3 regions of the Bacillus hominis genome follow, and region 2 is predicted to be linked to each of the others. Evidence: riboswitches for the same ligand, from Rfam matches in the RefSeq annotation. Region 2 holds a riboswitch; each other region holds the start of a gene.
What was found. Region 2 has a riboswitch for S-adenosylmethionine ahead of QUF93_RS09325 (YezD family protein). Riboswitches for the same ligand answer to the same signal wherever they lie in the genome.
Positions count from the first base shown of each region.

Region 1: another riboswitch for S-adenosylmethionine. It lies ahead of QUF93_RS03490 (peptide ABC transporter substrate-binding protein); the one in region 2 lies ahead of QUF93_RS09325 (YezD family protein).
Region 3: another riboswitch for S-adenosylmethionine. It lies ahead of QUF93_RS22445 (bifunctional homocysteine S-methyltransferase/methylenetetrahydrofolate reductase); the one in region 2 lies ahead of QUF93_RS09325 (YezD family protein).

Region 1 covers NZ_JAUCFS010000005.1:186,872-197,477, reverse strand. The annotation lists gene QUF93_RS03515 (helix-turn-helix domain-containing protein) at 1-150, shown strand, start outside; gene QUF93_RS03510 (hypothetical protein) at 141-578, opposite strand; gene QUF93_RS03505 (hypothetical protein) at 758-1,423, opposite strand; gene proC (pyrroline-5-carboxylate reductase) at 1,584-2,387, shown strand; gene QUF93_RS03495 (glyoxal/methylglyoxal reductase) at 2,389-3,222, shown strand; SAM riboswitch class I at 3,375-3,480, shown strand; gene QUF93_RS03490 (peptide ABC transporter substrate-binding protein) at 3,613-5,253, shown strand; gene QUF93_RS03485 (peptide ABC transporter substrate-binding protein) at 5,636-7,276, shown strand; gene QUF93_RS03480 (YhgE/Pip domain-containing protein) at 7,323-8,462, opposite strand; gene QUF93_RS03475 (TetR/AcrR family transcriptional regulator) at 8,520-9,101, opposite strand; gene QUF93_RS03470 (YusW family protein) at 9,369-9,836, shown strand; gene QUF93_RS03465 (peptide ABC transporter substrate-binding protein) at 9,861-10,606, opposite strand, start outside.
Region 2 covers NZ_JAUCFS010000005.1:1,356,691-1,367,296, reverse strand. The annotation lists gene QUF93_RS09365 (NAD(P)-binding protein) at 1-413, opposite strand, end outside; gene QUF93_RS09360 (sirohydrochlorin chelatase) at 388-1,140, opposite strand; gene cobA (uroporphyrinogen-III C-methyltransferase) at 1,142-1,918, opposite strand; gene QUF93_RS09350 (DUF3906 family protein) at 2,006-2,206, opposite strand; gene QUF93_RS09345 (nitrite/sulfite reductase) at 2,217-3,839, opposite strand; gene cysC (adenylyl-sulfate kinase) at 3,851-4,444, opposite strand; gene sat (sulfate adenylyltransferase) at 4,457-5,593, opposite strand; gene QUF93_RS09330 (phosphoadenylyl-sulfate reductase) at 5,633-6,337, opposite strand; gene QUF93_RS09325 (YezD family protein) at 6,424-6,567, opposite strand; SAM riboswitch class I at 6,640-6,748, opposite strand; gene lysA (diaminopimelate decarboxylase) at 6,866-8,182, opposite strand; lysine riboswitch at 8,362-8,543, opposite strand; gene QUF93_RS09315 (DUF3888 domain-containing protein) at 8,632-9,027, opposite strand; gene QUF93_RS09310 (LTA synthase family protein) at 9,289-10,606, shown strand, end outside.
Region 3 covers NZ_JAUCFS010000005.1:3,823,861-3,834,466, forward strand. The annotation lists gene QUF93_RS22405 (hypothetical protein) at 80-487, opposite strand; gene QUF93_RS22410 (DUF3912 family protein) at 576-791, opposite strand; gene QUF93_RS22415 (hypothetical protein) at 1,044-1,355, shown strand; gene QUF93_RS22420 (hypothetical protein) at 1,390-1,878, opposite strand; gene QUF93_RS22425 (nucleoside 2-deoxyribosyltransferase) at 1,958-2,332, opposite strand; gene QUF93_RS22430 (DUF3966 domain-containing protein) at 2,431-2,673, opposite strand; gene murG (undecaprenyldiphospho-muramoylpentapeptide beta-N-acetylglucosaminyltransferase) at 2,769-3,827, opposite strand; gene metH (methionine synthase) at 3,846-7,244, opposite strand; gene QUF93_RS22445 (bifunctional homocysteine S-methyltransferase/methylenetetrahydrofolate reductase) at 7,244-9,076, opposite strand; SAM riboswitch class I at 9,146-9,255, opposite strand; SAM riboswitch class I at 9,459-9,572, shown strand; gene metI (cystathionine gamma-synthase/O-acetylhomoserine thiolyase) at 9,758-10,606, shown strand, end outside.

The sequences.
Region 1 (10,606 bases), 1.2 Mb from region 2:
CAAGATTTAGATATGGATTTAAAAGAACTAAGTATCAAATACAATATTACCCTAGATGGAAAATCTATAACTGAAGATGAGATGGAATTCATTATTCATATTATTCGTCAGTTACGACAAGCAGTTGAAAATAAAACTATTCAACCATAAAATTCCGAATAATCAAAAATCATTACCCCTTTGGTCATATCCAACACTTTATCATCCGCTGTCATTATGATACAACGACCATATACTTCTTCAACTGCCTTGTTCTTCATTTTCCTTTGTAAAGAAATTACATATACATTCTTCATAGGATCTAATATGCAATAAATTACTTTTGTTCCTTCATAGGCTTCTCTATAAATATCGAGCAACTTATCGACAGTCTCTCGTCTAGTAAAAATTTCTCTAGGAGACTTGTTGATAAATTCCTCTCTTTTTAGCCCGATCAGCTTTAAAAGTCTGGGATCAATGTCCGTATAAATAAAATCGTTATTTTTCCTTCGAAATTTAAAAATCATTTCCCCGTACATTTCCCTATAAACTTTTATTACCTTACAAAGGACAATAGCCAAATCTATATCTTTCTCCATAACACCCTCCTAAATGTTAATTTTACTATATTATATTTAAGCACAAGTCATTTTTTTCATTATTATCTGTATTTTCACAAAAAATTCAAATTAAGGAGCTAGTTAAAAAATCCGGCTCCTTAATATAACATACCTATTCTTATGAATCCAATAAATAAGCGGAATGTTCAGAAAACTATTTATGCAGATGAATTGCTTTGTTTATCAATATTTGAGATTGCGACAACATCACAAATAGAAATAATCCCCATACCTAATTCTTTCACTTTCACTATAACTCCCCCATTTCGGAGCTCTACAATCTCAGCGCATTGAAAACAATCATTCCCCACATAAAAATCAGCAACAGCAACCGCTTTCAAAAACTCTTCCACCGCACCTTCACAACAATTGAAACACTCATCATTTTCTTTTACTTCACTCATTGATACTGCGGTCACTTCCATCCTTTCAAATACGCTCGTTATATGACAAATCGGAATGACATACTCACAACCTTCTTTTTTTACTTTAATCATATATTCATTTATCTCGTCTAAAATTACTCCATCTAATTTATACGATGTTACGTTTTTTACTCCTACATTAATATTTGATTGAAGTGGGATGCACCTTAAATATTCCTGTATAGCTAAGGCGCAGCAATCACATCCGCAATTCCCATTAGTCCCATCAACTCCTGCTGGGCCCATTGGACCAGGCTTTCCTGTTGCTCCTGTTGCTCCTGTTGCTCCTGTTGCTCCTGTTGCTCCTGTTGGACCTATTACTTCTATTGGACATGGTGCAATAGGAGGCATGAATTTGTCACAATGGATATTTCGTTTGTTAAAATATTCCTCTCTCATCTTTAACTTCCCCTCTGTATATATTTAGTACACAATATCCTATACAAAATAAGGACAAAGGTTCGAAATACAAATAAAATTAGGCTTTTTCTTTTACAATTCACTTTTAAAAATGGTATCGTTTTTTATAACATATCTCCACTAGAAAGGAATAAAGGATATGCCTAATAAACATCGAATTTTATTTATTGGTGCCGGTCGTATGGCAGAAGCTATATTTTCCGGATTACTCAAAACAAGTAAAGAATACATTGAAGAAATCATCGTTTCCAACCGAAGCAACATAGAAAAGTTAGAACAATTACAAGGGCAATATAATGTGTCCATCACTACAGATTGGAAGCAGCATATTACATCCGTTGATACGATTGTTTTAGCAATGCCACCAGCTGCACATGAACAGTTATTACAGGAGTTATCCCCTCTTCTAACTGATCAATTTGTCGTGACAGTTGCTGCTGGAATCGGACCATCTTATCTAGAAGAAAGACTTCCTCAAGGGACACCTGTTGCTTGGATTATGCCAAATACAGCTGCTGAAATTGGAAAGTCTATCTCCTTATATACAATGGGACAATCAGTAACCGAGATGCATCAGGAAACCCTGCAACTGCTTTTAAGAGGAATTGGCACTTCGCAACTTTGCACTGAGGAAGAAGTGCATCAACTTACTGCAGTTACTGGAAGTGCACCAGCCTTCCTTTATTACTTTGCCGAAAGCTTAATTGAAGCAACAATAAGTTATGGAGTCGATGAGGCAACTGCAAAACATCTTGTCATTCAAATGATTTCTGGCTCTGCTTCTATGCTTGAACAAACGCAAGATCCAGCTAACCTCCGCGAACAAGTAACAACACCAGGGGGTTCCACAGCTGAAGGTCTCAAAACTTTATATGAGTATAATTTTTCAGAGGCAATTCAAAAAGCAGTAGAAGCAACAAACAAAAAAGCTAGGGGGAAATAATATGAGTTTAACAAGTTTAAAAGACTATACAACATTACATAACGGTGTAAAAATGCCTTGGTTCGGTTTAGGTGTTTTTAAAGTAGAAGATGGTTCAGAAGTAATTGATTCTGTAAAAGCAGCAATTAAAAATGGCTACCGCAGCATCGATACTGCTGCAATCTATCAAAACGAAGAAGGCGTTGGACAAGCGATCCGTGAATCAGGTGTTTCACGTGAAGAATTATTCATTACATCAAAAGTGTGGAATAGCGATCAAGGCTATGAAACAACACTTCAAGCATTTGAAACTACATTAGAAAAATTAGGTCTAGAATATTTAGATTTATATTTAGTACATTGGCCTGTAAAAGGGAAATATACTGAATCATGGAAAGCGTTAGAAAAGCTTTATAAAGACGGCCGTGTTCGCGCTATTGGTGTGAGTAATTTCCACATTCACCATTTGCAAGATGTATTTGAAATCGCTGAAATTAAACCAATGGTTAACCAAGTAGAATACCATCCACGTTTAGCTCAAGAAGAATTACACACTTTCTGTAAAGAACATAATATCCAGCTTGAAGCTTGGTCACCATTAATGCAAGGACAATTACTTGATAATCCAACGTTACAAGAAATTGCGACAAAATATAATAAATCAACTGCGCAAATTATTTTACGCTGGGATTTACAAAACGAAGTTGTAACAATCCCTAAATCTATTAAAGAACATCGCATTATTGAAAATGCAAATATATTCGATTTTGAATTAAGTGCTGATGACATGAAAGCAATTCAAGCACTCAATGAAGATCGTCGCGTTGGTCCAGATCCAGATAACTTTAACTTCTAGTAGAAAAACCACTGCCATATGCAGTGGTTTTTCCGTTAAAGAAAACTGAAAATTTAAACTACATTTCATTAGGTTGACACTTCATTATCCAAGGTGTAAGATTTTGAATTATCAAAGAAACACAAAAATTAATAAAATTTATTCGTTTACTCATTGTATCAAGAGAGGTGGAGGGACTGGCCCTTTGAAACCTCGGCAACAGGTTCATTTTGAATACTGTGCCACTTCCTGCAAGCCTTATGGCTTGAAAGATAGAATGAGGGAATTCGTTTATATACGGGTGCATAACTTGTACGTAAAAATCCCTCTTTCTCAATATGAAAAGAGGGATTTTTTATTTTTCATTTCCCTCATCATCACCCAAACTTAATTATTTAGGAGGAAAATCAAATGAAAAAGAAGTTTGTACCCGGTATTGCATCAGTTGTAGGAGTAAGTATTTTATTAACTGGTTGCGGTAGTTATAAAAACGAAGCAAGCGGAGCAAATGCAAAAGACGAGGCACCTAGTAAACAGGTTTTAAACTTATCTTCACCTACTGAAATACGAACAATGGATACAGCTCGTGCTACAGATACTGATTCTGGTCAAGTAATGAGAAACGTATTTGAAGGTTTGTATAATCTTGGTGAAGGTAACAAACCTGTCCCTGGCGTTGCAAAATCTCATGAAGTAAATAGCGATAAAACGAAATACACATTCCATTTACGAGATTCAAAATGGTCAAACGGTACTCCTGTTACCGCGAAAGATTTTGTCTTCGCTTGGCAAAGAGCTGTCGATTCAGCAACAGCCTCTGAATATGCATTTCTATTCTTTGATATTAAAAACGCAACAAAAATTAACAACAAAGAACTTCCAGCCGATCAACTTGGTGTAAAAGCAGTTGATGACCATACGTTTGAAGTAGAATTAGAGCGTCCTGTTCCGTACTTTATTAGCTTAACAGCGTTCCCAACATTTCTACCAATTAACGAAGAATTCTTTAAAGCACAAGGTGATAAGTACGCTTTAGAAGATAATACAATTTTGTACAACGGGGCTTTTACACTAAGTGATTGGAAGCACGAACAAAGCTTTAAATTCAAGAAAAATCCTACCTATTGGGATAAAGATAATGTCAAACTGGAAGAAATCAATTTTAACGTCGTAAAAGAAAAATCGACAGAAGTAAATTTATTCGAGTCAAAACAATTAGACCGTATAAAACTAACATCTGACTTCGTTGATAAATATAAAAAAGATGCTAACTTTAAAGAGCGTCCGAACGTAGGCGTACAATTTTTACGTATGAATCAACAAAACAAAGTACTTCAAAACGTTTCTGCACGACAAGCAATCGATCAAACAATCGATAGAAAATCCTTTGTAAATACGCTCTTAAATGATGGTTCTACCCCAACTTATGGCCTCGTGCCACAAAACTTTGCAAAAGGACCTGACGGAAAAGACTTCCGCGTTGCAAACGGGGATTTAACAAAGGTTGATACAAAATCTGCACAAGAACTATGGAAAAAAGCAAAAAAAGAACTTGGTTCTGAAAAAATCACATTAGAATTATTAACAAGTGACGGTGACCTTGAGAAGAAAACTGGTGAGTTCTTAAAAGGACAACTAGAAAAGAATTTAGAGGGCTTAACAGTAAATATAAAACCGCAACCGCGTAAGCAACAAGTTTCACTCTTATTAAAAGGTGACTACGAAATTGGAATTGACGGTTGGAGCCCTGACTTTGCTGATCCAATTACATTCCTTGAATTGTTTACAACGAATAATCCTTACAACTTAGATCATTACTCTAATAAAGAGTTCGATGAAACAATAGAAAAAGTGAAAACGACTTTAGCTGGTGATGAAAAGGCTCGCTTTGACGCATTACTAGCATCAGAGAAAATATTATTTAAAGACTCTGTTATCGCTCCTCTTTACCAAAAAGGAGAATCTTATTTAGAACGTTCTTATGTGAAAGGCATTGTGCAAGTAGACTTTGCAGGTCAATTAAACTTCAAATGGGCAAAAATTGAAAAATAAATTGTAACTTTGACCAACGTTATTCCACCATACTAATTATTTTTTCACAAAACGCATTAAAAGTAGGTTCCTTAATACACCGGAATCTACTTTTTTAATATATTATTTCAAGAAATTAACATTCTATTTTTATTATTGACATATAGTTCTTTCCAGTGTTAATATTCTAAATAATCAAAGAAACGAAATATTTCACCATCAAAATATAATGTCTACTACGTTGAAACATATAACGACAGATTATAGTTCAACATGTATATACATATAGAACACCTGATTACCTATAAACAAATATTCATAATAGGTTTTATCTCCTTCTATAGCTACTTCAAGACATGGACATTATGACGTTACGAACAACACATTTAGGGAGGAAAGAACAATGAAGAAAAAAGTCGTACCTGTTGTTGCATCTGTTTTAGGGGCAAGTCTACTATTAACTGCTTGCGGTGGGAATAAAGATAATGCAAGCGGAGCGAAAGCAAATGATAAAGCACCTGATAAACAGGCAATTAACTTATCATTCGCTTCAGAAATTCCAACAATGGATGTTGCAAAAGCAACGGATGGGGAATCCATGAACGTAATGCGAAACGTTTTTGAAGGGTTATATGCAATGGGAGAAGATAATACACCTATTCCTGGTGTTGCTGAGTCGGTTGACGTTAGTCCCGATAAGACAAAATATACATTCCACCTGCGTGATTCAAAATGGTCAAACGGTACTCCTGTTACAGCAAAAGACTTCGTCTTCGCTTGGCAACGTGCCGTAAATCCTGATACAGCAGCTGAATATGCATTCTTATTCTTCGATATACAGAATGCGAAACAAATAAACCAAAAACAATTACCCGTTAATCAATTAGGTGTCAAAGCTCTTGATGAAAAAACTTTAGAAGTACAACTAGATCGTCCTGTTCCCTACTTCTTAAACTTAACGACATTCTCAACATTCTTACCAATTAATGAAGAGTACTTAAAATCTCAAGGTGATAAATACGGTTTAGAAACAAATCATTTAATTTACAACGGCGCTTTCACATTAGATAACTGGAAACATGAACAAAGCTTCCAATTGAAGAAGAACCCTAACTATTGGGATGCTAAAACTGTAAAATTAGAAGAAATCAACTTCAATGTCGTGAAAGATAAATCTACAGAAGTTAACTTATATGATTCAGGACAAATTGATCGCGTTGCTTTAACTGCAGAGTTTGTTGATAAATATAAGGGCGATGCAAACTTCAAAGAACGCGCTGAAGTCGGCATTCAATTCCTACGACTAAATCAGAAAAATGCAACACTAAAAAATCAACATGCACGCCTTGCTATTAACGGAGCAATGAATAAAAAAGCATACGTAGAAACAATTTTAAATAACGGTGCAATTCCAGCTGAAGGAATGGTTCCTGCGAAATTCGCAAAAAGTCCAGAAGGCAACGACTTCCGTAAAGAAAATGGAAACCTAGTCAAAGATGATGTGAAATTGGCGAAAGAAAACTGGAAAAAAGCGAAGCAAGAACTTGGTACTGACAAAGTAACAATCGAACTATTAACAAGTGATAATGCTTTAGCTAAAAAGACTGGTGAATATTTAAAAGGTGAACTAGAAAAGAATCTAGATGGATTAACAGTGAATTTAAAACCGCAACCACGTAAACAACAGTTGAAACTACTATTAAGTGGTGATTATGAAATGGGAATTGATGGCTGGGGCCCTGACTTCGCGGATCCTATTACATTCTTAGATTTATTTACAACAGATAGTGCTTATAACTTTGATAAATACTCTAACAAAGAGTACGACGAGCTAATTCATAAAGTAAAAACTGATTTAGCTGGCGATGAAAAAGCACGCTTTGAAGCTATGAAACAAGCTGAAAAAATCTTATTACAAGACGGTGCTGTCGCTCCTTTATACCAACAAGGTCGCTCTTACTTACAACGCGGATTTATTAAAGGACTTGTAACAACTGACTTCGGCGGTGAATTTAACTACAAGTGGACAGAAGTTGCAAAATAGTAAGTACCATAAAAAAGGTATCCAATTGAAGGATACCTTTTTTATTTTATACTTCTTTAACTATAGAACTTCTTCCCTTTACCATTCCTTTTATAACTATAGCAATTCCCGCTACCAATTGTGTAACTAAAATAATGAACAATAATGAAATAATATTTTTCTCTAAATTAACTCCGCCGAATATTATTGTATAATAACCATTCGCTGCGTATGTTGCGGGAAATAACTCACCGATTATTTGATATGTTTTAGAAAGCATCTCATGTGGCACTATTACACCCGAACTTACAAGTTGTAACGATAGTGAGATAATATTAAAAATCATACCTACATTTCCAAAGACAGTTATAAACATTTGTGTTAATGAAAGAAATGTAAAGAAGACTATCGCTTGAAACACCCATATACTCCATACTGTTTCGTGTACTTCAATTTGGAATCCCTTCATCAAACCAATTGTAATACATGCAAGCAAAATTGATACTGTACCGTTAATGATTTGTCGTGATATGAAATTACTCCAACCGTTCTCTACTTCTTTTGCAACTTTTGATAATTCCATGCTCATAACCATTGCTCCTACAAATGATGCTAATACAATCATTAGTGGTACCATATTAACTGAAAATCCTTTTGCATCATTTACTTTATGAACTGTAAAGCCAATTGAATCTCCTGTTAAACCTTTTATCACTTCCACATTCTCAGGTCCTACAGCTTGTAATTTCCCCACAATCTCTTGTTTCTTATAACTTGCTATTTCCTTATTTACATTATCTCGAATTTGTTTTGCTGCTCCTTCCATCATTTGCTTCGCCATCATGGCATTCGCTTGATTAATGTGGAAGTTTAAATTTGTTTTTCCTGTTTCATTTATATCTTTTGAAAAAGAAGCAGGAATTTCAAGAATCATATCATACATATGGTCATTCATTTTTTCATTTGCTTTTTCCATAGACCGTTCTTTCTTCACTTGAAATGGTAGATTTCTCTGTAAGCCTTCTGCTATTTTACTCCCTATATTTCCATCCTCATTCACAATAGCAATACGCATTTGATCTGCTCTTTCGTTCACTCCATCATATGCCGTTAACCACACACAAAAGAAAATAAGTTGGAACGATAACGCCACTACTACTCCTACATACGTACCAGGTAATTTTAAAAATTGTTTTAATGCATTCATCTTCTCTCTCCTCACTTTGCAAGTAAGTACTTACTTGCATTTTATTTTAAATAAATACTAGGGTCTTAAAGCCCTAGCATATAAAACTATATTATTCTCAATAAATTTCTCATCATCAATTTCCATAAGTCGGTTTTCAAAACGCAATTTAGATAGGTAATAACCAAAATTAATCCATATAAAATTCATTACTTGCGCTTCAATATTTGTATGAATAATCTTGCCCTGTTCCTGCATCTTGGCAAAATAAATTATTAATTCCTCTTTTAATCCTTGTGGAATTTTAGAGATTTCCTCATCTAATTCAGGAAATTCTCTGGCCTCACGTATACCGATAAAAATAATATCTTTTATGCTATTTAAAAATCTATGATAATGCCTTGCTAAGTTTTTTAAATCCGTTTCTAATTCCCACACAATTTCTGTTTGCAAAAACTGTTTTAAATGCGGTACATATGAAAACTCAGCAACAGCTGCTTCAATAACACCTTTTTTACTTTTAAAATTACGAAATATCGTTACTTCATTAACACCAGCACGCATTGCAATTTCTTTCGTCGTTGCTGCCGTATATCCTTTTTCTTTCACTAATTCAATCGCCGCTTGAATAATTTTTTCTGCTGTCTTTGAGCGCGCCATAAAACCCTCTCTTCCTCATGCAAGTGATCACTTACATTTTGATTATATTACTTTTTTAATAATTGTCAATAATTCTCTTTCGCTTCTTTTTGCATTTCAGTCCCTCCTCACAACTTCAATTTACCATATACATACAAATCAGTTTTGATTTAAATTGCGAATTAATCCTTGAAGCCAGCAGAAAGGAATTTATTTTCAACGCATACATAATTACATGTTTTTTGGAAAAACTTGTATAGAACAAATTTACATAAGGAGGAATTTATAATGAGAATTTTACTATCAGCTTTATTAGCTCTTATGCTAGTACCTGCATTAACAGGATGTAAAGCTCCTGCAAAAGAAGATACAACTTCTGATAAGAAAACGACTGAAGAAGCAAAAAATGAGGCCCCTGCAGATTTAAAACTTAATTTTAATGAATTCAGTTTAGATGCAGACTATCAAGATACGAAGAAAGATTACGAAGCTGATTATAAAAATGTAGCAGCAGATAAAAAAATGGAAGCAAAACTTGAAGACCATAAATCAAATGCGAAGTTTACAGGTGACGAGGCTATTACAAAATTAAGCCCACTTCTACAAGAATTAAAATTTGATAAAAACACACCTGACCAAGAGGTAATTGATCAAGTAGTAAACGTGTTCAAACTTGATAAAGACTACCAAAAGTTCGATTTAGAAGTTGTCTTCTCTGACGGAACGAAAAAAGAATATAAAAGAGAAATAAAATAAAGAAGTAGGCGGTTGCCTACTTCTTTATTTTTTAATTTTCACGTATCTTAGTTCTGGACTAGAACCGATAATGAATTGGACGCCAGATACTGATGATTTTTGTAAATACGAAGAGCTTGGGAAAATAATTGGGATTAATGGTGTATCATCAAACATAATATCTTCTGCTTTATGCAGTATATCAAAGCGTTTATTTTCATCTTGTTCTGTTTTTGCCTGATTAATTAAATCATCAAATTCTTTATTATACCATTTTGCATAGTTACTAGGACCATCACCCGCATATAACTCCAAGCGAGCACTAGGATCTAAGTTAGAGCCCCCCCATCCCATATAAGCTAATTGGAAGTCACTTTGCTTATATGTATCGATATAACTCTTCCACTCCTTATTTTCTAATTTAATATCTACACCAAGATTTTTCTTAAACATTTCTTGCATTGCTTCTGCTACTTTTTTATGTTGTGTATCTGTCGTGAATTTTAATGTTACTTCAGGTAATGTAGACCAACCTTGTTCTTTCATACCTTCTTCTAATAATTTTTTCGCTTCTGTTGGATCAAACTTTACGTAATCGCCTTTTTCTTTACGGAAATCACGACCACCTTGTGTTTTTGCTCCTTCTGGAACGAATGCATATGCTGCTTGTGCATTATTTTTATACAATTTTTCAACGATAAATTTACGATCAACTGCTAGTGAAAATGCTTTACGTACTTTCGCATTTGTAAATGGCTCTTTTTCTACGTTAAAGGAATAAATATACGATG
Region 2 (10,606 bases):
TCCCGAATTTTTTTTGCAAGTTTCGGACTTGCCCCTCCAGTAGAAACAGCTACATTAAGTAGTCCACGATGAATTGCCGCCGGAAAATGAACATTTCCACTTTCCGGATTCGTAATAACATTTACCAATTGATTTACCGAGGCATCTTCAGCAATTTGTTCATTTAGTACCGAATCGCTAGTCGCTGCAACTACTAAAAAAGCATCTTTGATATCACTTTTTTCATACTCTCTTTGATACCAACGAATTTGCTTTTCTTCTACAAGTTTCACTAAATTCGCATCTAATTCTGTACTTACCACAACTATATCCGCACCTTGTTTTAGTAAAGGAATAATTTTAAACCCTGCTACTTTCCCTCCACCAATGACAACAACACGTTTCTTATCAACTCGCACTGTAAGTGGATACATATTGATCTCCCTTCAATATTTCCTCTGTTTTCTGAATTAACATCTCTCGAAACGCTACATTCTTTCCTAAATATGGACTTATTTTTATCTCTTCCGACTCATATTGACGCACTTCTTTCTCAACATGTTTCATGAGTAAGCCTGTAAATAATAAGTAAGGTAACACAACAATGTTCCGTTCTTTTTGTTCTACAATTTCTTTCAACTTCTCATCAAACTTCGGCTCCGCGGCTGCTAAATAACAAACTTCCACTTCTTTAATGTTCTCTTCTTTTTGAAATAAAGAAGAAATCCACTTTATGTCTTGTAAAGTTTCCGGATCACTACTCCCTCTTGCAACAAGTAAAAGTGTTACTTCTTCATCATAGTCTTTAATGCCACTTCCGTTATATACCGCTTTTACTAGTACTTCGGATACACCAAATGGATTACCATACACTATTTTGATATCCGGATATTCCTCGTTTAACTTTCGTAATTCAAGCGGAATATCTTTCTTTACATGTCCTGCCGCTAATAAAAAAACAGGAATAGCAACAATCTCTGTAGCACCACGCTTCACACATGTACGAAATCCTTCTTCAATAGAAGGACTCGCTAGCTCTAAAAAACAAATTTCTTGAATATTTGCCTCTACACGGTTCATACATGACGTAATAAATGCAACAGCTTCTTCTTTTGCTGCTTTCAAACGGCTTCCATGACATATATATAGAACAGCCTTCATTTTACAATACTCCGCTTACTTGATATGCATTTTCCGTTTGTTTCTCAAACCAATGTATCTTTTCTCTAAAACGGACAACTTCTCCAATAACAATCATACTCGGATTTTGAATTTGTTCTTTTTTGGCAACATCTACAATTGTTCCTAACGTCGCTGTAACAGTACGCTGCATAGATGTCGTTCCCCACTCAATGATAGCGGCAGGTGTACTTTGATCTTTTCCATGTTTTATTAGTTGTTCACATATGTAAGGTAAATTACTAACCCCCATATAAACCGCTAATGTATCTACACCCTTCGCTAAACTTTCCCACTTCACGTCCTCTTCAGCACCTTCTTTCCGGTGCCCTGTCACAACAGCAAAACTTGCACTTGCATCGCGATGCGTTACTGGAATTCCAGCATAAGCAGGTGCAGCTATCCCAGCCGAAATACCTGGGACGATTTCAAATGGTACACCTTGCTTCGCTAGCGCTTCAGCTTCTTCTCCGCCTCTGCCAAATACAAACGGATCTCCGCCCTTTAAACGCGTTACAACCTTTCCTTTTTTTGCGTATTTAATAAGAAATGTGTTAATCGTCTCTTGCTTCATCGTGTGATAATTCGGGAGCTTCCCGCAATAAATTAAATCTGCTTCAGGCTTTGCGTACGAGAGCAACTCTTTATTCACCAGACGGTCGTATAAAATAACATCCGCTTTCTCAATACATTTCAATCCTTTAACAGTGATTAACTCTGGATCACCAGGACCCGCTCCAACGATATATACTTTTCCCATCATCTCTCCTCATTTCTACTATTAAAGTGAAACTTCCATCCTTATAGTATGAATGGAAGTTTACATTACTTCGTATTTCAATGTTCCTTACTCGTGAATAACAAAGGCCGCACCTTTTCGAATCTTCTTTTTTTCAAACAAGGAAATCTCTTTTACTTCTGGCAACGGTAAAAAATGTTTTTCGAGCTCAATCTCGGCAAGCTTAAATGCCTGTTCTTCACTTTGAGCAACGACAACAATTGGAACAATAGTATTTGCTAATGCCGCTTCAAATCGATATAAATCCATACTATCCCTCCTAAGATGCTATTACTTCTTCTAATACACGATTTAGTACAATTTGTAATTCTTCCACTCCAACACGTCCTACGAAATCATAAAACGTTTCGGCTAGTAATTTATTCTTTTGGAAATAACTTAAAAAGGACACGAGAACATCCGACAAATCTTCTCCATCTATCTTCCCTTTTAATTTTTCGTTATATGCTCCTCCGTCTAATAGCGTTCCGCCCACATATATTTCAAACGCCTCAACGATTCCCTTTTCCTTTGTTTTCAGTTTTACCCCTTGCAAACCAATATCAGCAATTTGACGTTGACCACAGGAGTTCGGGCATCCTACCATATGAATTCGAACTGGAACATCGAGTGCAATTTGTGTATCTAAGTACTCTGCGATTTTGCGTAATCTTTCTTTCGTTTCTACTAAAGCAAGATTGCAATACTCAATACCGGTACATGAAACCGCATGACCAATAAATGATTTCGGATTTGCAGAAATTGCTTCAAACAACGGTTCACTTAATAATCCTGCAACATTTTCCGGCGGAATATTCGGAACAATGAAGTTTTGAGAGTTACAAGTTCGAATTTGCCCGTTTCCATATTTCTTTGCAATTCTTGCAATCTCAAACATTTCCTCTGCATGTAAACGCCCTACTGGTACATTAAAGCCGACATACTTTAATCCTTCTTGTTTTTGATTTTGAACGCCATAAAAGTATCCTGCATTCCAGCCTTTGAGAGCACTTTCCCCTTTACTTTGCAATGGGCCTGTGTATTCTACTAGTTTCTCTTTAAATTTCTCAGCGCCCCAGTCAGCGACAAGAAATTTCAAACGTGCTAAGTGGCGTTTTTCACGATATCCAAAATCACGGAATATAGTAGCGATTGCAATCGATACTGCCTTCACTTCTTCTGGTAAAACGAATACATCTAATTCTTCCGCTAAGTATGGACGAGCTGATAAGCCTCCGCCTACTTTTATATGAAAACCAACTTTTTTCTCACCATCTATTTCTTTCGTAGCAGGTGTAAATGCCACACAGTTAATCTCTGCATTTGCTGAATTATAAATGTTAGAACTAATAGACATTTTAAATTTACGTGGTAGATTAGAAAACTCTTCATTATGTTGGAAATAATCGTATATTTCTTTAACAATCGATGTTGTATCAAATAGTTCATTCGCATCAATTCCAGCAAGTGGATTACCTGTAATATTACGCGTAATATCACCGCATGCCCCCGCTGAAGATAAACCAACTCTCGCTAATCTTTTAAAAATATCTGGAATTTGCTGAATTTCTAACCAATGAAACTGAATCGCCTGCCTTGTCGTAATATCTATCACATCGCGTCCATAGTCCGCAGCGATAGAAGCAAGAACTTCCGCCTGTGCATTTGTAATAATCCCAGAAGGAATATTGACACGCATCATAAAATATCCAGCTTCTTTCGGACGTTGTAAATACAATCCCGCCCATTTAAAGGCGTCCCACTCTTCTTTCGGAATAGATTCAAATCCATTCTCCGCATAGTAAGGAATATCATTGAAGATTTCTAATCCGTCTTTCTCTAATTTCTTTTTCTCTGTTTGATTTAATTTTTCATTATTAGCCCACACTTTTTCATAACTCATCTTTTATCCCCCTATATGAAACTGCGCTCTTGTAAGTACTTCACAATTTGTTCTGCACATTCTTCAATAGAATGCTTGTGCGTTTCTACAATTAATTCCGCTCGTTCTGGTTCCTCATACGGTGAATCAATACCTGTAAACTGTTTAATATCACCTTTTCTCGCCTTTTTATAAAGCCCTTTCGGATCACGTTTCTCGCATTCTTCAATCGGACACTTCACAAAGACTTCAATAAATTCATCTGCCGCTAATAGATCTCTAACTTGTTTTCGATCTACTCGAAATGGTGAAATAAACGCTGTAAGGACAACAGTTCCTTGGTCTACAAATAGCTTCGCCACTTCACCAATACGTCTTATATTTTCCATACGATCACTTTCAGAGAACCCTAAGTCTTTATTTAAACCGTGGCGAATATTATCCCCATCTAACACATAATTCCCAATATTCTTTTCAAATAGTTTCCGAGCAACCGCATTCGCTACGGTAGATTTACCTGAAGCCGATAAACCAGTAAACCAAACTACAAAACTATGATGCCCATTTTTCACTCTTCTCTCATCTTTTGAAACAGATGCTGTATGCCAAGTAATATTCGTATCCATCTCATTCTCTCCCTATTCTGTTACTGCTTCTTTCTTCAAACCTTTAATTAACACTTCCACTACTTCTTTACGGCTAAATGCACTTGGTGGAATCTCACCATTTCTTAACATCTCTCTTACTTTCGTACCCGACAAAATGACATGATCCTCTTTTCCGTGCGGACATGTTTTCGTTGAAGCCATCGTTTCACATTTCGTGCAGTAAAAACTATGTTCAAAGAATAGCGGTGTAATCCCTAACTCTTCTACTGTAAAATTCGCAAAGATGTCTTGTGCTTCATATGTTCCGTAATAGTCTCCTACCCCGGCATGATCACGCCCTACAATAAAGTGGGTACACCCAAAATTCCTTCTTACTAATGCATGAAATATCGCTTCTCTTGGCCCGGCGTAACGCATTGCTGCGGGAAATACCCCTAAAAAAACGCGATTTGCCGGATAATAATTTTGCAGTAATACTTCATAACTTTCCATCCTTACATCAGCTGGAATATCATCTGATTTCGTTTCACCAACGAGCGGATTTAAAAAGAGGCCATCTACAATTTCAAGGGCAGATTTTTGAATATATTCATGAGCACGATGCACTGGGTTTCTCGTTTGAAATCCCACTACTGTTTTCCAACCACGTTTTTTAAATTCTTCTCTCGTTTCAATTGGATCTAAATGATAAGAAGGAAATTGATTATGTTCAAAGCGTTTTGTGAGAATAATAGCTCCTCCAACGTAAACGTTTGGTCGTTCATATAATTTTTTCACTCCTGGATGAGCCTCATCCGTCGTTTTATATACGAGTAACGCTTCTTTTTCTTTATCAGGCACAAAAATATCTTCTATTTGAATGACACCATATATAGTTCCATCGTTAACCAGTTTTACTTCTTCTTCAATTTTCAATCTATCCGCTTCTTCTTCTGTTACTGGTAATGCAATCGGTATACTCCAAACACTACCGTTTACTAAACGAAGCGTTTCTACAACTGAGTCATAATCTCTCTTCCCTAAAAATCCTGTAAGTGGACTATATCCCCCTGTCGCCAGAAGTTCTAAATCACTAAGCGCAATTTTGTCTAGCTCAATTTCTTTGACAATGTTCGATATGTCATATGTTTCATCAATACGGTTTACTAATTTATTTGTTGTACTCATCTTTTTATATCCCCTCTTAGAGTTATTTCAAGATCTATCTTATTGAAAATGGAGTCCGCATTCTGTCTTCATTTTCCCAGCCCATCTTCCATCTCTTGAGTCGCCACCATCTCCTACAGGCAATGTACATTTTTCACACCCAATACTTGGATACCCAACATCATGCAGTGGATTATATGGCAAACTATGTTTGTATACATATCGCCAAACTTCTTTCCAAGTCCAATGAATGAGTGGACAAATTTTAATAGACCGAAAACGATGATCTTGATTCACAAATTTTGTATGCTTACGCGTTTCTGATTGTTCCCTTCTAAGGCCTGATATCCACGCTTTTTCGGCTGCTAATGATTTTTCTAGCGGCAAAATTTTTCTGATCTTACAACAGAGATTCGGATTACTTTCCCATAATTTTTCTCCATGAAGCTTTGCCTGTTCTTCAAGTGTAAGTGCTGGCTGTTTTTCTATAATATTTAATGAAGGAAATCTCTCTCGTACCTTTTTAATTAATTCGTACGTTTCTTGAAAGTGAACATTTGTATCTAAAAATACAACTTTAGCAGATGGATTTACTTGGTTTATAAGATGCAATAAAACCATCCCTTCCACTCCAAAGCTACATGCATATACAATTTCACCTTTATATTCTTTATAAGCCCAACTTAATACTGATAGCGCGCCTTTTGTTTCATCTTCTTCTGAAAATGAAACGCTATTTTCTTCCCACGTTTCATACGTCAACATGTTTTTTCCCCCTGTAAAAGCAAAAAGACGGTTTTAACCTAATAAAATAGGTTAAAACCGCCTCTAGTTTTTCTAGTCAGCGCTTTTTACTTTAAACGTACTTTTTCACTTTTCTCTAATTGAATGACTTTTCCATCTTGCACAACAATTGTAATTGAACCATATTTCATATCAGCAAGCATCGCTTGAATCTTCTCAGACACTTCATCAAAATGCTCCCGTACACTCACGCGAACAGCCCCCCCTTTTATTCATAAAAAAAATCTTTCCCATTTCGAAAAGACTGTTCGGTAATATATTTTACCTTATCTTTCAAAATGGATTCCATTTTGCTGGATTTAGCACCTTGCTTTCTATAAGCAGGTTGCCGAGCTTCGTCGGGCCAGTTCCCTCCGCTTCTCTTGATAAGCTTTGTATTTGTATTTTATCACAATTCAGATTTTTTTCAATCCTAGTTTTCCGATATATTTAATTATTTTTCTTTTTTTAAAAGGAGTTGCCTTTACTAGACAACTCCTTCTTTCTCATTCACACCAGCTCTTTAATACGTATGCGATCGTTCCCAATAATATTTTCATATGTTTCACGCTCTACAACAATTTGTGATGTCCCACCTTTTGCAAAAACGACAGCTGGTCTACGAATACGATTATAATTATTCGCCATCGAGTACCCATATGCACCTGTACATGAAATCGCTAGTAAATCAGAAGAAGCAACTTTCGGGAGATTAATATCCCAAATAAGCATATCTCCACTTTCACAGCATTTCCCAGCAATCGAAACGAGTTCCTCATTTTCATCATTTCCTCGATTCGCCAACATTGCCTCATAACGAGCTCCATATAGAGCCGGTCTTAAATTATCTGTCATTCCACCATCGACTGAAACATATTTTCGAATGCCAGGAATATCTTTCACCGATCCGACTGTATAAAGTGTTGTTCCAGCATCACCTACGATACTACGACCTGGTTCAATCCATATTTCTGGAAGCGGATATTCACATAGTGTAAATTGTTCGCTTATCGTACTCGTTACAGCGTGCACATACGTTTCAAGTGTTAACGGTGTATCTGATTCCGTATAACGTATACCGAAACCTCCGCCCACATTTAATACTTTCATCACATAATGTGTTCGCTCTCTCACTTCTTCTAAAAATTGGCGGAGTACTTCAATTGCTCGAACAAATCCAGCCGTTTCAAATATTTGGGATCCAATATGCGAGTGAATTCCTAACACATTATAATTTGATTTTTGCAAGGCAAGCTCAATTGCTTGCATCGCTTGACCATTTGAAACACCAAATCCAAATTTCGAATCCTCTTGACCTGTTGTTATATATTCGTGTGTATGTGCCTCTACTCCAGGCGTTACACGGATTAATATGTTCACAAATTTCCCATGTTGCACTGCTAAATCATGTAAAATTTCTAATTCTAAGAAATTGTCTACTACAAAACAACCGATATTTGCCTGAAGAGCCATAATCATTTCTTCTTCTGTTTTATTATTTCCGTGAAAATGAATACGCGATGCAGGAAACCCTGCTTGGAGCGCAGTATATAATTCTCCTCCAGAAACAACATCTAAAGACATATTCTCTTCACGAGCTACTCGGCACATCTCCATGCACAAGAACGCCTTGCTAGCATATGCTACTTGATAAGAGAAACCACTTTCTTTAAAAGCACGATGAAACGCACGACATTTCCCTCGAATTGACTCTTCATCGTATACATAAAGTGGTGTTCCGTATTCTTTTGCTAGTTGCGTCGTATCGCACCCTCCAATTTCTAAGTGTCCTTGCCCATTGATTCGGCTTGTGCCGTGTAAATACATTTGAATTCCTCCCTTATTTCCTCTAAAACTCATAACCCCAATCTTCTATTCATTGCAGCACGCTTTTAGATAGACAAAAAACGCGCGGAACAATGTTCACACGCGTTTCTTATTAGGAAAAATATATATTGAAAAAATAAACGAGTTGTTATCTTCTCAAATAAGAAACCGCATCAACATCTCCAAATAGCTCTCCATAAAATAAATATTATGACAGTACTACATTTATTCAATGTAGTCCCAATATAAGAATAAGGTGGTCATTCTTATATTTCGGCAATAGTCCCTTTCAACCTATGATCACAGATTCCACTAAATCTCACATAGCTTACTCTTTCCTATCGCGGCCTCTACCTTTGAGAGTAGATGAGGTAAGTCTATTTAATTTTCAAACATCTAATGTTGCTATTAACAATACCAAAGGAACATTTTATTTGTCAAACAATTTTTTATATTGTTTTTTTACAGTTTAGTTTCGCATCGTTTGGTAAGCGCTTTACTATAATCTTTGTTACTTCCCATTCGCCTTCTTCGTTATTAAATGTAATTGCTACTTTTTCAAATGGGGGAAGAATTTTCCCTCCAACCTGTTCATACTTCGTTACTTCAATAATTGCTTGAAATAAATATGTACCACTATACACTTTTTTTATACTAATAATTTTAGGACATTGATAAGGTTTCAAGGTCCCATATTGTTTTTCAATTGCTTTATTTATTTTTGGAAATAAAACAGAATAAAGTGCATCTTCCATAAGGGGTGCATCATATTGGGCTATTGACACACTCGGTGAAGCAAAAAGCATAAAACTAATGCATACTATAAAATATAATAATTTTCGCATCATAACCTCCTTATCATTACGCAATACTTTCCATGTTTAACGAATGATAATAATCATACATAGAAATTCCATTTTATTGTCTCCCACTTCGCTTTTTCTACTCAATTGTTGCAAAAAAGGCCCACAACCCTCTTTTATTTTCGTATAATGATACTCATAGTATAATAATCATAATAATAAAGGACTGTTCGTATATATAAAGTGAGACACTTTTCAAACAAACTCACAGGAACTGTCATGATTTTAAGAGAGGAGTATATTATGCTAAAACATTTGTTTCCAAAACTGCGATTTGCACTCGTTGCAGTCGTTTTATTATGGATTAAAACATATATTGTGTACAAGCTAGCATTCGATATTAAAATTGATAACTTCTTTGAAGAATTTATGCTTTTTATTAATCCACTAGCTTCATTACTTTTATTTTTCGGTTTCGCTTTACTTGCATCTAAGCACCGCAACCGAATTATTATTGGAATTAGTTTTGTTCTGTCATTTATTTTATTTGGAAATGCAATGTTTTACGGGTTTTATGATGATTTCGTTACTTTCCCCGTTTTATTCCAAACAAATAATATGGCTGATTTAGGAACGAGCATTAAAGAACTCTTTACGTATAAAACATTACTTTTATTTGCGGATGCAATTATTTTAATGTTTATATCACGTAAATTCCCGGCATTTTGTGACAAAACACCACTTTCACGCTCTGAAAAGCGAACTTTCTTTAGTGGTGTAACAGCGATATTGGCACTGCAAATTGTCGTTTCAGTTATTTATAAGCCACAAATGTTCTCACGCTCATTTGACCGTCAAACTGTCGTGAAAAATTTAGGTTTATACACATATCATCTATTTGATATTACACTCCAATCTAAATCTTCAGCTGAACGTGTATTTGCAAGTGGGGACGGATTCTCTGAGATTAAAAACTATACTGACGCAAAAGATAAACACGTAGATAAAAACTTATTTGGAGCTGCAAAAGGGAAAAATGTAATTTTAATTTCAATGGAATCTACACAAAGTTTTGTTATTAATAAAAAAATAAATGGAAAAGAAATCACTCCATTTTTAAACGAATTTATTAAAGATAGTTTTTATTTCGATAACTTCTATCATCAAACTGGACAAGGTAAAACTTCTGATGCTGAATTTATCGTGGAAAACTCACTTTATCCGTTAGATCGTGGTTCTGTGTTCTTTACTCATGCAACAAATGAATATACAGCCACACCAGAACAATTAAAGAAATACGGATATTCTTCTGCTGTCTTCCATTCAAACGATAAAACATTTTGGAATCGTGATGTAATGTATCCTGCACTTGGATATGATCGCTATTTTAATTTAAATGATTACGTAGGCACGGAACAAATGTCTGTCGGTTGGGGATTAAAAGATAAAGAGTTCTTTGAGCAATCTATTCCAAAACTAAAATCTTTACCGCAGCCGTTCTATACAAAATTTATTACTTTAACAAACCATTTTCCGTTTCTTCTAAATCCAGAAGATCAATATGTTGATGAGTTTAATTCGGAAAGTGCTGTTTTAAACCGCTACTTCCCAACAGTTCGTT
Region 3 (10,606 bases), 2.5 Mb from region 2:
AAGCTCTACCGATTACTTCAGCCATGATAACAACATCACCTATATATCTATTAATTTCTTATAAATAAAAGACGAATTATTATTCCGCATCTGCAAACTGTAAAAACTCTTCCAACCGCTCCTTTAACTCCTCCTCTATCTCACAATATGATTCATCAACAAGTTCACCCCTTAACTTACTCCCAAAAACCCTCATTTGAAGTGGCATTCCTAAAAAATAATTACTACATTCCCAGATAGGAACTGTGTAAAATTCAATCATCGCTCCTTCTTCATCTAATACAGCTATCGAAATGGATGAAGAATATCCTGCTTCAAAAGAATTTTCTTTATCTCTGATGAGTTCCATAAATAGTTCCATGTTTTTTTCTATGTATAAGTGTGAATAATCTTTAAAAAGTTTAAGTGATATTCTCTCTATTTCATTTTCCATACTTTGAATCTTCTCTTTCAACTCCAATGTAAACTCCTGTTCTTTATATTTCATTTCCGCCTCCTTAATCATGGAAAAAGAGAATACAATTTTGTATTCTCTTTTTCTCAAATGTATTTTATTATCTCACAGCCCGTCCCTTTTACAAATAACCATTCTGCTCGCACCATTTATGAAATTGTCCTACATCTACTCCAACTAACACGATATCCTTTAGCTCTACAGCAATACTTTGTTCCCCAATTACAATAGCAAAGTGGGATTCTAATTGTTTTTCATTTTTTTTTACAGTTCCAATTCGGTTCCGATGCGGCCCATCTTTTATATATGCTTTTTGTCCTACAATATCAAAGTTCAAGATTCTCACCTCTTTTACTGCGCTCAAATTGGAAATACAATCTCCACCTCGGAAAATTTCCTTTCATTGCACTATTTCTCTATATATATGACGAAACAATAAAAGAGTCCTTCCTTCTTTACAATTATTTTTTCTTTGTTTCATTTTTATGATTAAAACGTAAAGTTTATAATAAAATACACTTGGAAGCGCTTTCTGTGTAATTTTTTATGCTATAATATAAAAGTAGAACTTCGTAAAGAGGGTTAAAAAATGAATACAAAAATGATTAACAAAGTAATTGAAGCATTAAAAGTATATGGCTTTCAGGATGTATCATTCTGTGAAGAAACGAAGCAATTTTTATTTCATAACGAAACCGATATTATGAGCGGCTATGCAGAAATAACATATAGTAGTCAATTCGAAAAATTTAACGTACAAATTCATCCAATTGAAACGCATCACCAAGCAGAGTTACAAGAGGTTGAAAGACATATACAAGCTTGTATACGAAAAGTAGAGTATTTAAATGCACTTCTTACTGGACAAACAAAGCTAGATGATAAAATTATGATTATGTAAAAAAAAGAACGTGATATCCTCACGTTCTTTTTCTTTATATGTTCATCTTTTCTTTCAGTTGTAATCCTGTAATGGATTGTAATACATCCATTACCTCTCCTAAAGTCATATCAAAAATCGTTTTATCTTCTATGTATGGGAACTGTCTAAAACGCTTTTCTAACATTTTCACCGCATCCGATGTGAAATTTGCGCTATCAATACCAAATTCTGTTTCAAGAAGCACGATCCAATCTAACACATGAAAACCTAATCCATTTACGAATGAAATAAGTTTTTCTTCTGGCTGTGAAGATAAGAATACGTTTCGCTCCATCTCACTAAAAAGTTCTTCTCCTAAAATTCCTGCTAACTCATCATCATGTTCGCGTTCAATAATCTCTTCATAGCCGTAATCATCCACAAGCTCTTCTACTTCTTCACTATCTGCAAAAAGCAATTGGCTAAGAAGCGCATCTTTCTTAAATTCACTCTTTTGTACCACTTCTAAAAAACTCGTTTCCCATCCATTTTCTAATTTCATATTTATAACTCCTTTATATGCTTTACTTATAATAACTGTGCCCAAAAGATCCCTTTTATAACCTTTTAGGTAATTACTATTATTCCATATGCTTCATAACATAAGATGCGAACTCAGCTGCATCTCCTTCAAAAATATTTATCTCTGGTAAATGATAAAACGTAGTTTGCAGTGGGTTTCCTTCATGATAAATATATACCTTTTTCTCTAGCGCAATCGCCATTCCAAACTCTGTATGACTTCCATTTCCGCCATCTAGTATAAGTAAAAAGACATCAGCTTCTCGGATCGCTTTTTGTTCTTCTTCACCAAGTTTTTGCAATTGTTCTCTATTAGTTGCTCTTTCATTTTTCGTCCAATCATATGTATGATGCCATCCTACTTCTTTCAACTGGCTTGATATGAAACGTACAAGATGCTTATTTTGAAATCCTGAAGCAATATAAAATTTCATTTATACTCACTCCTTAAATATACATGGGGAAACTCCGTTTTAGCGTTAATAGGATTTTTTTCAAAAAAAAATCCCCATCTTTAGAACTTATTTGCGTTTCAATGATGGGGTGCCTCATGATCTTCTTTTATTTTTTGTTTTTTATAACTTTCATCAGCTAACATTTCTAGTTCAGCTGTTATTTCTGATTTTTCAAGTTCTCGTTCTTGTGAAAATTTCCGTGAAATATAAACAATAACACTACCAACGTACAACACAAAGCATATAATAAGTGCAGTATTTTCATAGAGACTTAGCTCCAACACAGTCACTCCTAATCCATTCGTATTTTCACGCTTAATCAATTGGAATTTCCCTATTAACCATTTGTTATTGTACCATAAAAATATCAATTCTTGGAATCTTTCATCCTATTAAAAAAGGCATGATTATATAATCATGCCTCTGAAATATGTTGAATGATAGTTTTAATTGCTTCTTTTCCATTATATTTTTTTAATGCTGTTTTATACGTCTCATTATTATGAGATAGCTCCTCTATATGCTTTGTAAGCGCGTTTACCGTTACATCCTCTTCATATAATACCGATGCATACCCTTGTCTTTCAAAGGATTCCGCATTTAAAATTTGGTCTCCACGGCTTGCAAATTTCGATAACGGAATTAAAACCATTGGCTTTTGCAATGTTAAAAACTCAAAAATTGCATTGGAGCCCGCACGCGAAATAACAAAATCTGTTGCCGCTAATATATCTGGCAACTCCCCATGTACATATTCAAACTGTCTATATCCTTCTTTATTCTGTAAACTTTCATCGAGATTACCTTTTCCGCAGAGATGAACAATTTGATACTTTTTAAGAAGTTCTGACAACGCCTCTCGAACTGTTTCATTAATTTTCTTCGCACCTAAACTTCCTCCCATGATCGTAATAACCGGCTTTTTACGTGAAAACCCTAGAAACTCTAAACCTCTTTCACGATTTCCGCTTACTACGTCTTCACGTACAGGCGATCCTGTATATACTACTTTCTCTTTTGGTAAGTGCTTCGCAGCTTCTTCAAATGTAACAAATATTTTCGAGGCAAAACGGAGCGCAATTTTATTTGCTAGTCCAGGTGTCATATCAGATTCATGTAGTAAAACTGGCACCCTATTTAACCATCCTCCAATTACGACTGGTACAGATACGAAACCACCTTTTGAAAAAATAACATCCGGTTTTAGTTTACGAATTGTTACGTACGCATCCATAACACCCTTCATCACGAGAAAAGGATCTTTTATATTTTTTAAATCAAAATAACGACGTAGCTTCCCGCTTGCAATACTATGGTACGGAATACCTTCCTTTTCTATAATCGTTTTCTCAATTCCTTGATGAGAACCAATGTAAGAGATGTCCCAATTTTGTTCTTGTAAATGTGGAATAATGGCCAAATTAGGTGTTACATGCCCTGCTGAACCGCCACCTGTAAAGACTATTTTTTTCATACGTCTCCCCCTTCTACACTATAGTACACTAAAATACCTTGCCTCAGGGTGAGAAAATACCATAGCCGTTACAGACGCTTCTGGCTCCATCATAAATCCTTCTGTTAATGTAATACCTATTTCCTCTGGATGAATTAAGCGAAACAATTTTTCTTGGTCAGCAAGTTCTGGACATGCTGGATAACCAAATGACACGCGTATTCCTCTATATTTTGTGCGGAAACGCTCCTCCATCGTCAGTTCAGGCGAATCTGGAATGCCCCAGCGGTCACGAATAAGCATATGTGTTTTTTCAGCAAGTCCTTCTGCTAATTCAAGTGCTAACGATTGAATTGCATGACTGCGTAAATAATCTCCCTTCGCCTTCCATTCCTCTGCAATATCTCGAACTCCTTCTCCAACGGTAACAGATAAGAAAGCGACATAATCCATCTCATCTCCAATAGGGCGTATATAATCTCCTAAAGTACGGTATGGCGCTTTCCCTTGTCTCGGAAATTCAAATCGCTCTATAATACGTGTGTGATCTTCCGGATCGTATATAATTATATTTTGTCCATCACTTTGCGCCGGGAAAAATTGATACACCGCTTTTGGACGTAACCAAGATTGTCCTTCTTGTAATAATTCATCAATTAAATCATTTAGCTCATGCGCTCTTTTATCCCCTTCTTGCAGGAGTTTTTTTACGTTTCCTTTTAATCCAAGGTGATGTCCAAGTAGCATTTGTCTATTTAAAAACGGCGCGAGATGTGCAACTGGAATATCGCGTAATACAATTCGTTTTGTTGAATCAGGTATCATAACCTCCGCCTTGAGTAATGGCTCAATTACTGCTGGAATTTCCACTTTCTTCTCTTCTTTTTTTACGATATGAAGATGACGTTCTTTTTTATCCTGTTTCATCTTCTCACGTTCTTCTTCTTTTTGAAGCTTATTAATAATATCAAGCCCCGTCATAACATCACTCGCATAGCATACGAGCCCTTTATATGATGGAGAAATACGATTATCTGTAAATTTTCTCGTTAGCGCTGCACCACCGACAACGATTGGAATATCAATATTTGCCGCTTTTAAATCTTCAGCTGTTGTTACCATTTGTTGGGCTGATTTTACTAGCAAGCCTGAAAGACCAATAATATCAGGCTTCTTCTCTTGTACTTCTTGAACAATTCGATCCGAACGAACATTAATCCCTAAATTAATAATTTCATATCCGTTATTTGATAAAATAATTTCAACGAGATTTTTCCCAATATCATGTACGTCACCTTTTACAGTCGCTAATAACACTTTCCCTTTTTTCGCACTATCACTAGATTCCATATGTGGCTCTAAATAACTTACGGCAGCTTTCATACTTTCAGCACTTTGCAATACTTCAGCAACGATAAGCTCATTACCATTAAATAATCGTCCCACCTCATCCATTCCTGTCATAAGCGGCCCGTTAATAATATCCAGAGGTTTTCGTCCTTCTGTAAGCGCGAGACTTAGATCTTCTTGTAGTCCTTGCTTCGTACCTTCTACAATATAGTTTGCCAGTCGTTCATCAAGCGTTAGCGTTTCTTGTGTAGCGACTTCTTTCTTTTTGGCAACACGATAAAAGTTTGTAAATTCTTCTAACGTCTCTTTCGTCGTTTCAAATAATAATGCATCTGCAAGACGTTTTTCTTCCTCTGGAATTGACGCATAGCGTTCTAATTTTTCCGTGTTAACAATCGCATAATCTAATCCTGCTTTCGTTGCATGGTATAAAAAGACAGAGTTTAATACTTCACGTCCAGCTGGTGGTAAACCAAAAGATATGTTACTCACACCTAGAATCGTTAAACATTCTGGTAACGCTTCTTTAATAAGACGAATTCCTTCTATAGTCGCTGCCGCTGAACCTATATATTCTTCATCACCTGTTCCTACAGGAAACACAAGCGCATCAAAAATAATATCAGATGGGCGTATACCATACTTCTTCGTTAGTAATTCATAGCTTCTTTTAGCAATCTCTATCTTTCTTTCTGCACTAACTGCCATACCATCTTCATCAATTGTCCCTACAACTATCGCAGCACCGTATTTCCGAAGAAGGGGTGTCACTTTTTCAAAACGTTCTTCTCCATCCTCTAAATTAATAGAATTGATAACACCTTTTCCTTGAATATAAGTAAGAGCTTTCGCCATAACATTTTCATCTGTTGAATCAATCATAATAGGTACTTTTAACACTTTCGTAACTTCTGCCAGGAATCTTTCCATATCTTCTATTTCATCACGATCAGGGTCTGCCATACAAATATCAATAATATGAGCATTTTTCTTCACTTGCGCTCTTGCCACTTCAGCAGCCTCTTCAAATTTCCCTTCTGCTACTAATCTTTTAAACTTACGCGATCCAATTACGTTCGTCCTTTCTCCAACAAATAAAGGTCTCATAGAATCATCGTATTGCAACGCTTCTAGCCCACTAATTCCATGTCCAACCCTTTCATGATGCTCACGAGGATTAATCGAGGCAAGCGCCGATTTCATTGCACTTATATGTTCTGGTGTTGTGCCACAACAACCACCAATAATATTAATCCATCCTTCTTCAGCAAATCGCTTCACTTTTTCAGCAAGGGAAGATGGAGATTCATGATAATGTCCATCTTCATCAGGAAGACCAGCGTTTGGATAACAGGAAATATAACACTCCGATAAATCAGATAGAGAACGAATATGTTCCCTCATAAATTCTGGACCTGTAGCACAGTTTAATCCAACCGATAATGGCTTCATATGCTCTACCGATAAATAAAAGGCTTCGATCGTTTGACCCGCTAAAGTCGTTCCCATCGGTTCAATTGTTCCGGAAATCATAATAGGTACTATTTTGTTTAGTTCTTCAAACGCCGATTGAATTCCAAGGTAAGCAGCTTTCACATTACGCATATCTTGACTCGTCTCAACGAGTAATACATCAACTTCTCCTCTTAATAATCCTCTCGCTTGCCTTGTATATGCTTCGATTAACTCTTCAAAAGTCACACCGCCTGTAACACTAATTGCTTTCGTCGTTGGTCCCATCGCTCCCGCAACATATACTTCTTTCCCACTTTCTTTGACCGCTTGCTTCGCCAAAAGCGCTGCCCTTTCGTTTAACTCTTCATCTAAATGAGACAATGCATAATCACTTAATACAATATTCGTTGCACCAAAAGTATTCGTTTCAATAATATCTGCTCCAGCTTCAATGTAGACTTTATGAATATTTAAAATAACATCCGGTCTTGTTTTTACTAAATATTCATTACAACCTTCATATTCTTCTCCTCCAAAATCTTCCGCTGTTAAGTCTTCTTGCTGGATCATCGTTCCCATTGCACCATCTAATATTAAAATTTCATGTTGTAATCTCTCTTCTATTCGTTTCATCAATTAATACCCTCTTTCATTTCTTGCTTTTCTCTCACATATTTCACGAGATGTTCTGTAATTTCATATTTTAAAAACGGCGTAATAAGATAAATACCGTTAAAATATTTCATTGCCGCATCGATCAACTCTTGTGAAATACGAATTCCTTCCTCAATAGCAGCCTCTTTCGTTTCATGTCCATCCATTCTTTGTCTTATCTCTTCTGGAAGAGTAATACCCGGCACTTCAAAATGAAGAAAATCTGCATTCCGCTTACTTACTAACGGCATAATTCCAATAAAGATTGGTTGTTCCAAATGCTTTGTCGCTTCATATACTTCTTTAATTAAAGCTACATCATAAATCGGCTGAGTTAAGAAATATTCTGCTCCAGCATCTATTTTTCGTTCCATTCGTTTTACCGCTGCTTTTAAATGCCTTACATGAGGATTGAATGCCCCACCGACAGAAAACCTTGTTGCCGGACCAATTGATTTCCCTAAAATAGAGCGACCGTCGTTCATCTCTTTAATCATTTTAATTAGCTCTATAGATGACAAATCATATACAGAAGTTGCACCTGGAAAATCACCAACGCGCGCTGGATCACCAGTTAAAGCTAGCACTTCCTCCATACCTAATGCTGATAATCCAAGCAAGTGAGACTGTAGTCCAATGACGTTATGATCTCTACACGTTAAGTGCGTCAATACTGGAATATCATGCTTCGTTAATAATGCACCCATAGCCATATTCGAAACACGAGGAGATGCTAATGAATTATCTGCTAGAGTAATAGCATCCGCTCCAGCCCTTTTCAGTGCTCTTGCCCCTTCAAAAAATCGCTGCGTGTCTAACGTTTTCGGTGGATCTAATTCCACTACAACTGTCGTTTGTTTCTTTGCCTTCTCTGCGAGAGTAACATGAGCTCTCGAACGCTTCTCGTGTGTATGGACCACTTTAGGCCTTTGAATCGTCTCCTTTGCTATTACAGGTGTAATATTTGCAATAGCACGTTTCATTCCTGCAATATGTTCCGGGGTAGTACCACAACAACCGCCTAATAAACGAATACCTTGTTCAATAAATTTTGGTGTCATCTCTTCAAAATATGCTGGACTTCCCTCGTACACATAACGCCCTTCCACATAATTCGGGAGACCTGCATTCGGATATGCTGATAAGTAGCCATTTTGAGGAATCGATATCATTTTGAAAGCTTCCGTCATATGAAGTGGCCCTAGTTGACAGTTCAATCCAACAACATTGGCACCGTAGTCTAAAAGCTGTTTTAATATTTCATTGACATCATTCCCATTTTGAGTCGTACCTGCCTCATGTAACGCTAACTGAGCAACAATCGGAATATTCGTTTGTTTACGCAATACTTTAACGGCATGCAATAATTCAAATTCATCATAAAAAGTTTCTAATAGTAATCCATCAACCTGTTCTTCTAGTAAAGTACCTGCCTGCTCAAGTAACATAAATTCTCGCTCTATGTCAGTCGTTGTAACAGCACCAATATGTTTCATACCTCCAATTGTCCCTAAAATTGCATTCCGCTCTGTTACTGATGCTTTCGCAAGCTTCACTGCCGCTCTATTAATTTGGACAACTTGATTTTCTAATCCATACATACGTAATTTCGCTTCATTTGCCCCATACGTATTCGTTTGAATAACATCCGCTCCAGCAGCTACATATTGTTTATGGATTGATATAATTAAGTCCGGATCAGACAAATTCAATTCTTCAAAACTACTTTGTAAACCATGCGAATGTAATAAAGTTCCAACCGCACCATCGCCTATTACAATTCCTTTTGATAATAAATCTAGTAATTTCACGAATCTCCCTCATTTCTATCAATATAAAAACCCCTCTTCAAAGTGAAGAGGGGGACATAATCGTTCCTCCTCTTATTATGCAAAACACACGTTTTGCAGGTTTTAGCACCGTTTCAAACATTTAGTTTGAAGGTTGCCGGGTTTCACAGGGCCTTTCCCTCCACCGCTCTCAATAAGAGTTTGTCTTTATTATTTTATTTATGTAGCTAAAAGGAAATGCGTTCCCCTTTTAACAATGTTTGTTAATTTTTTATAAATTTAGCATGCACAAAAATAAAAGTCAATGACACTTGCGGAAAATTAAAAAAATATTTAAAATAAAGTTGCAATTCAATTATCTTTTGTTGTAAAGTTAAAAACATAATAAAATTTCATACGAACATTCTTATCTAGAGAGGTAGAGGGACTGGCCCTGTGACGCCTCAGCAACCATTAACGTTCATTCGTTAATAAGGTGCTAATTCCAGCAAATTGTGAAAGATTTGACAGATGAGAAGAAGACTCTATTCAAAACGAAAGCCTTCTTCTTAGAAGGCTTTTTTTATTTTACCCCGCATTAACGGGCAGTAAGATTCCCACCTCAAAATTCAGCTGGAACAAAGAAGTTAGGTTGGAATCGAACTGCCCGTAAAAGCCCGATTGGTTCAACTAATTGTTAATTTAAAAAGGAGGAATTTTCATATGTCAACTATCGAAACAAAACTAGCACAAATCGGAAACCGTAGCGAAACTACAACAGGAACTGTTAATCCACCCGTTTATTTCTCAACCGCTTATCGTCACGAAGGGCTTGGTAAATCTACTGGCTTTGACTATTCAAGAACTGGAAATCCGACTCGTGGTCTATTAGAACAGGCAATCGCAGACTTAGAATATGGCGAACAAGGTTATGCCTGTAGTTCAGGAATGGCAGCTGTGCTCCTCGTCCTTTCGTTATTCCGTTCTGGAGATGAACTTATTGTATCCGAGGATTTATATGGGGGAACGTATCGATTATTTTCTGAGCATGAAAAAAAGTGGAATATTCGATGTAGATACGTAAATACACAATCTATTAAACAAATTGAGAAAGCTATCACAACTGAAACAAAGGCTATTTTCATAGAAACTCCGACTAATCCACTAATGCAAGTTACTGATATCGCAAGTGTCGCAAGTGTAGCGAAAAGGCATGGACTACTTCTTATTGTAGACAACACATTCTACACGCCTTATATACAACAACCATTAACAGAAGGCGCCGATATCGTACTTCACAGTGCAACGAAATATTTAGGTGGGCATAACGATGTACTAAGCGGACTTGTCGTTGCAAAAGGAAAAGAACTTTGTGAGGAAATTGCTCATTATCATAATGCCTCAGGGGCTGTCTTAAGTCCATTTGACTCATGGCTATTAATTCGCGGTATGAAAACTTTAGCGCTTCGCATGAGACAACATGAAGAAAATGCGAAAGCAATTGTTGCTTATTTAAATGATGAAGACGGTGTGACAGATGTATTTTATCCAGGAAGAGGTGGTATGATTTCA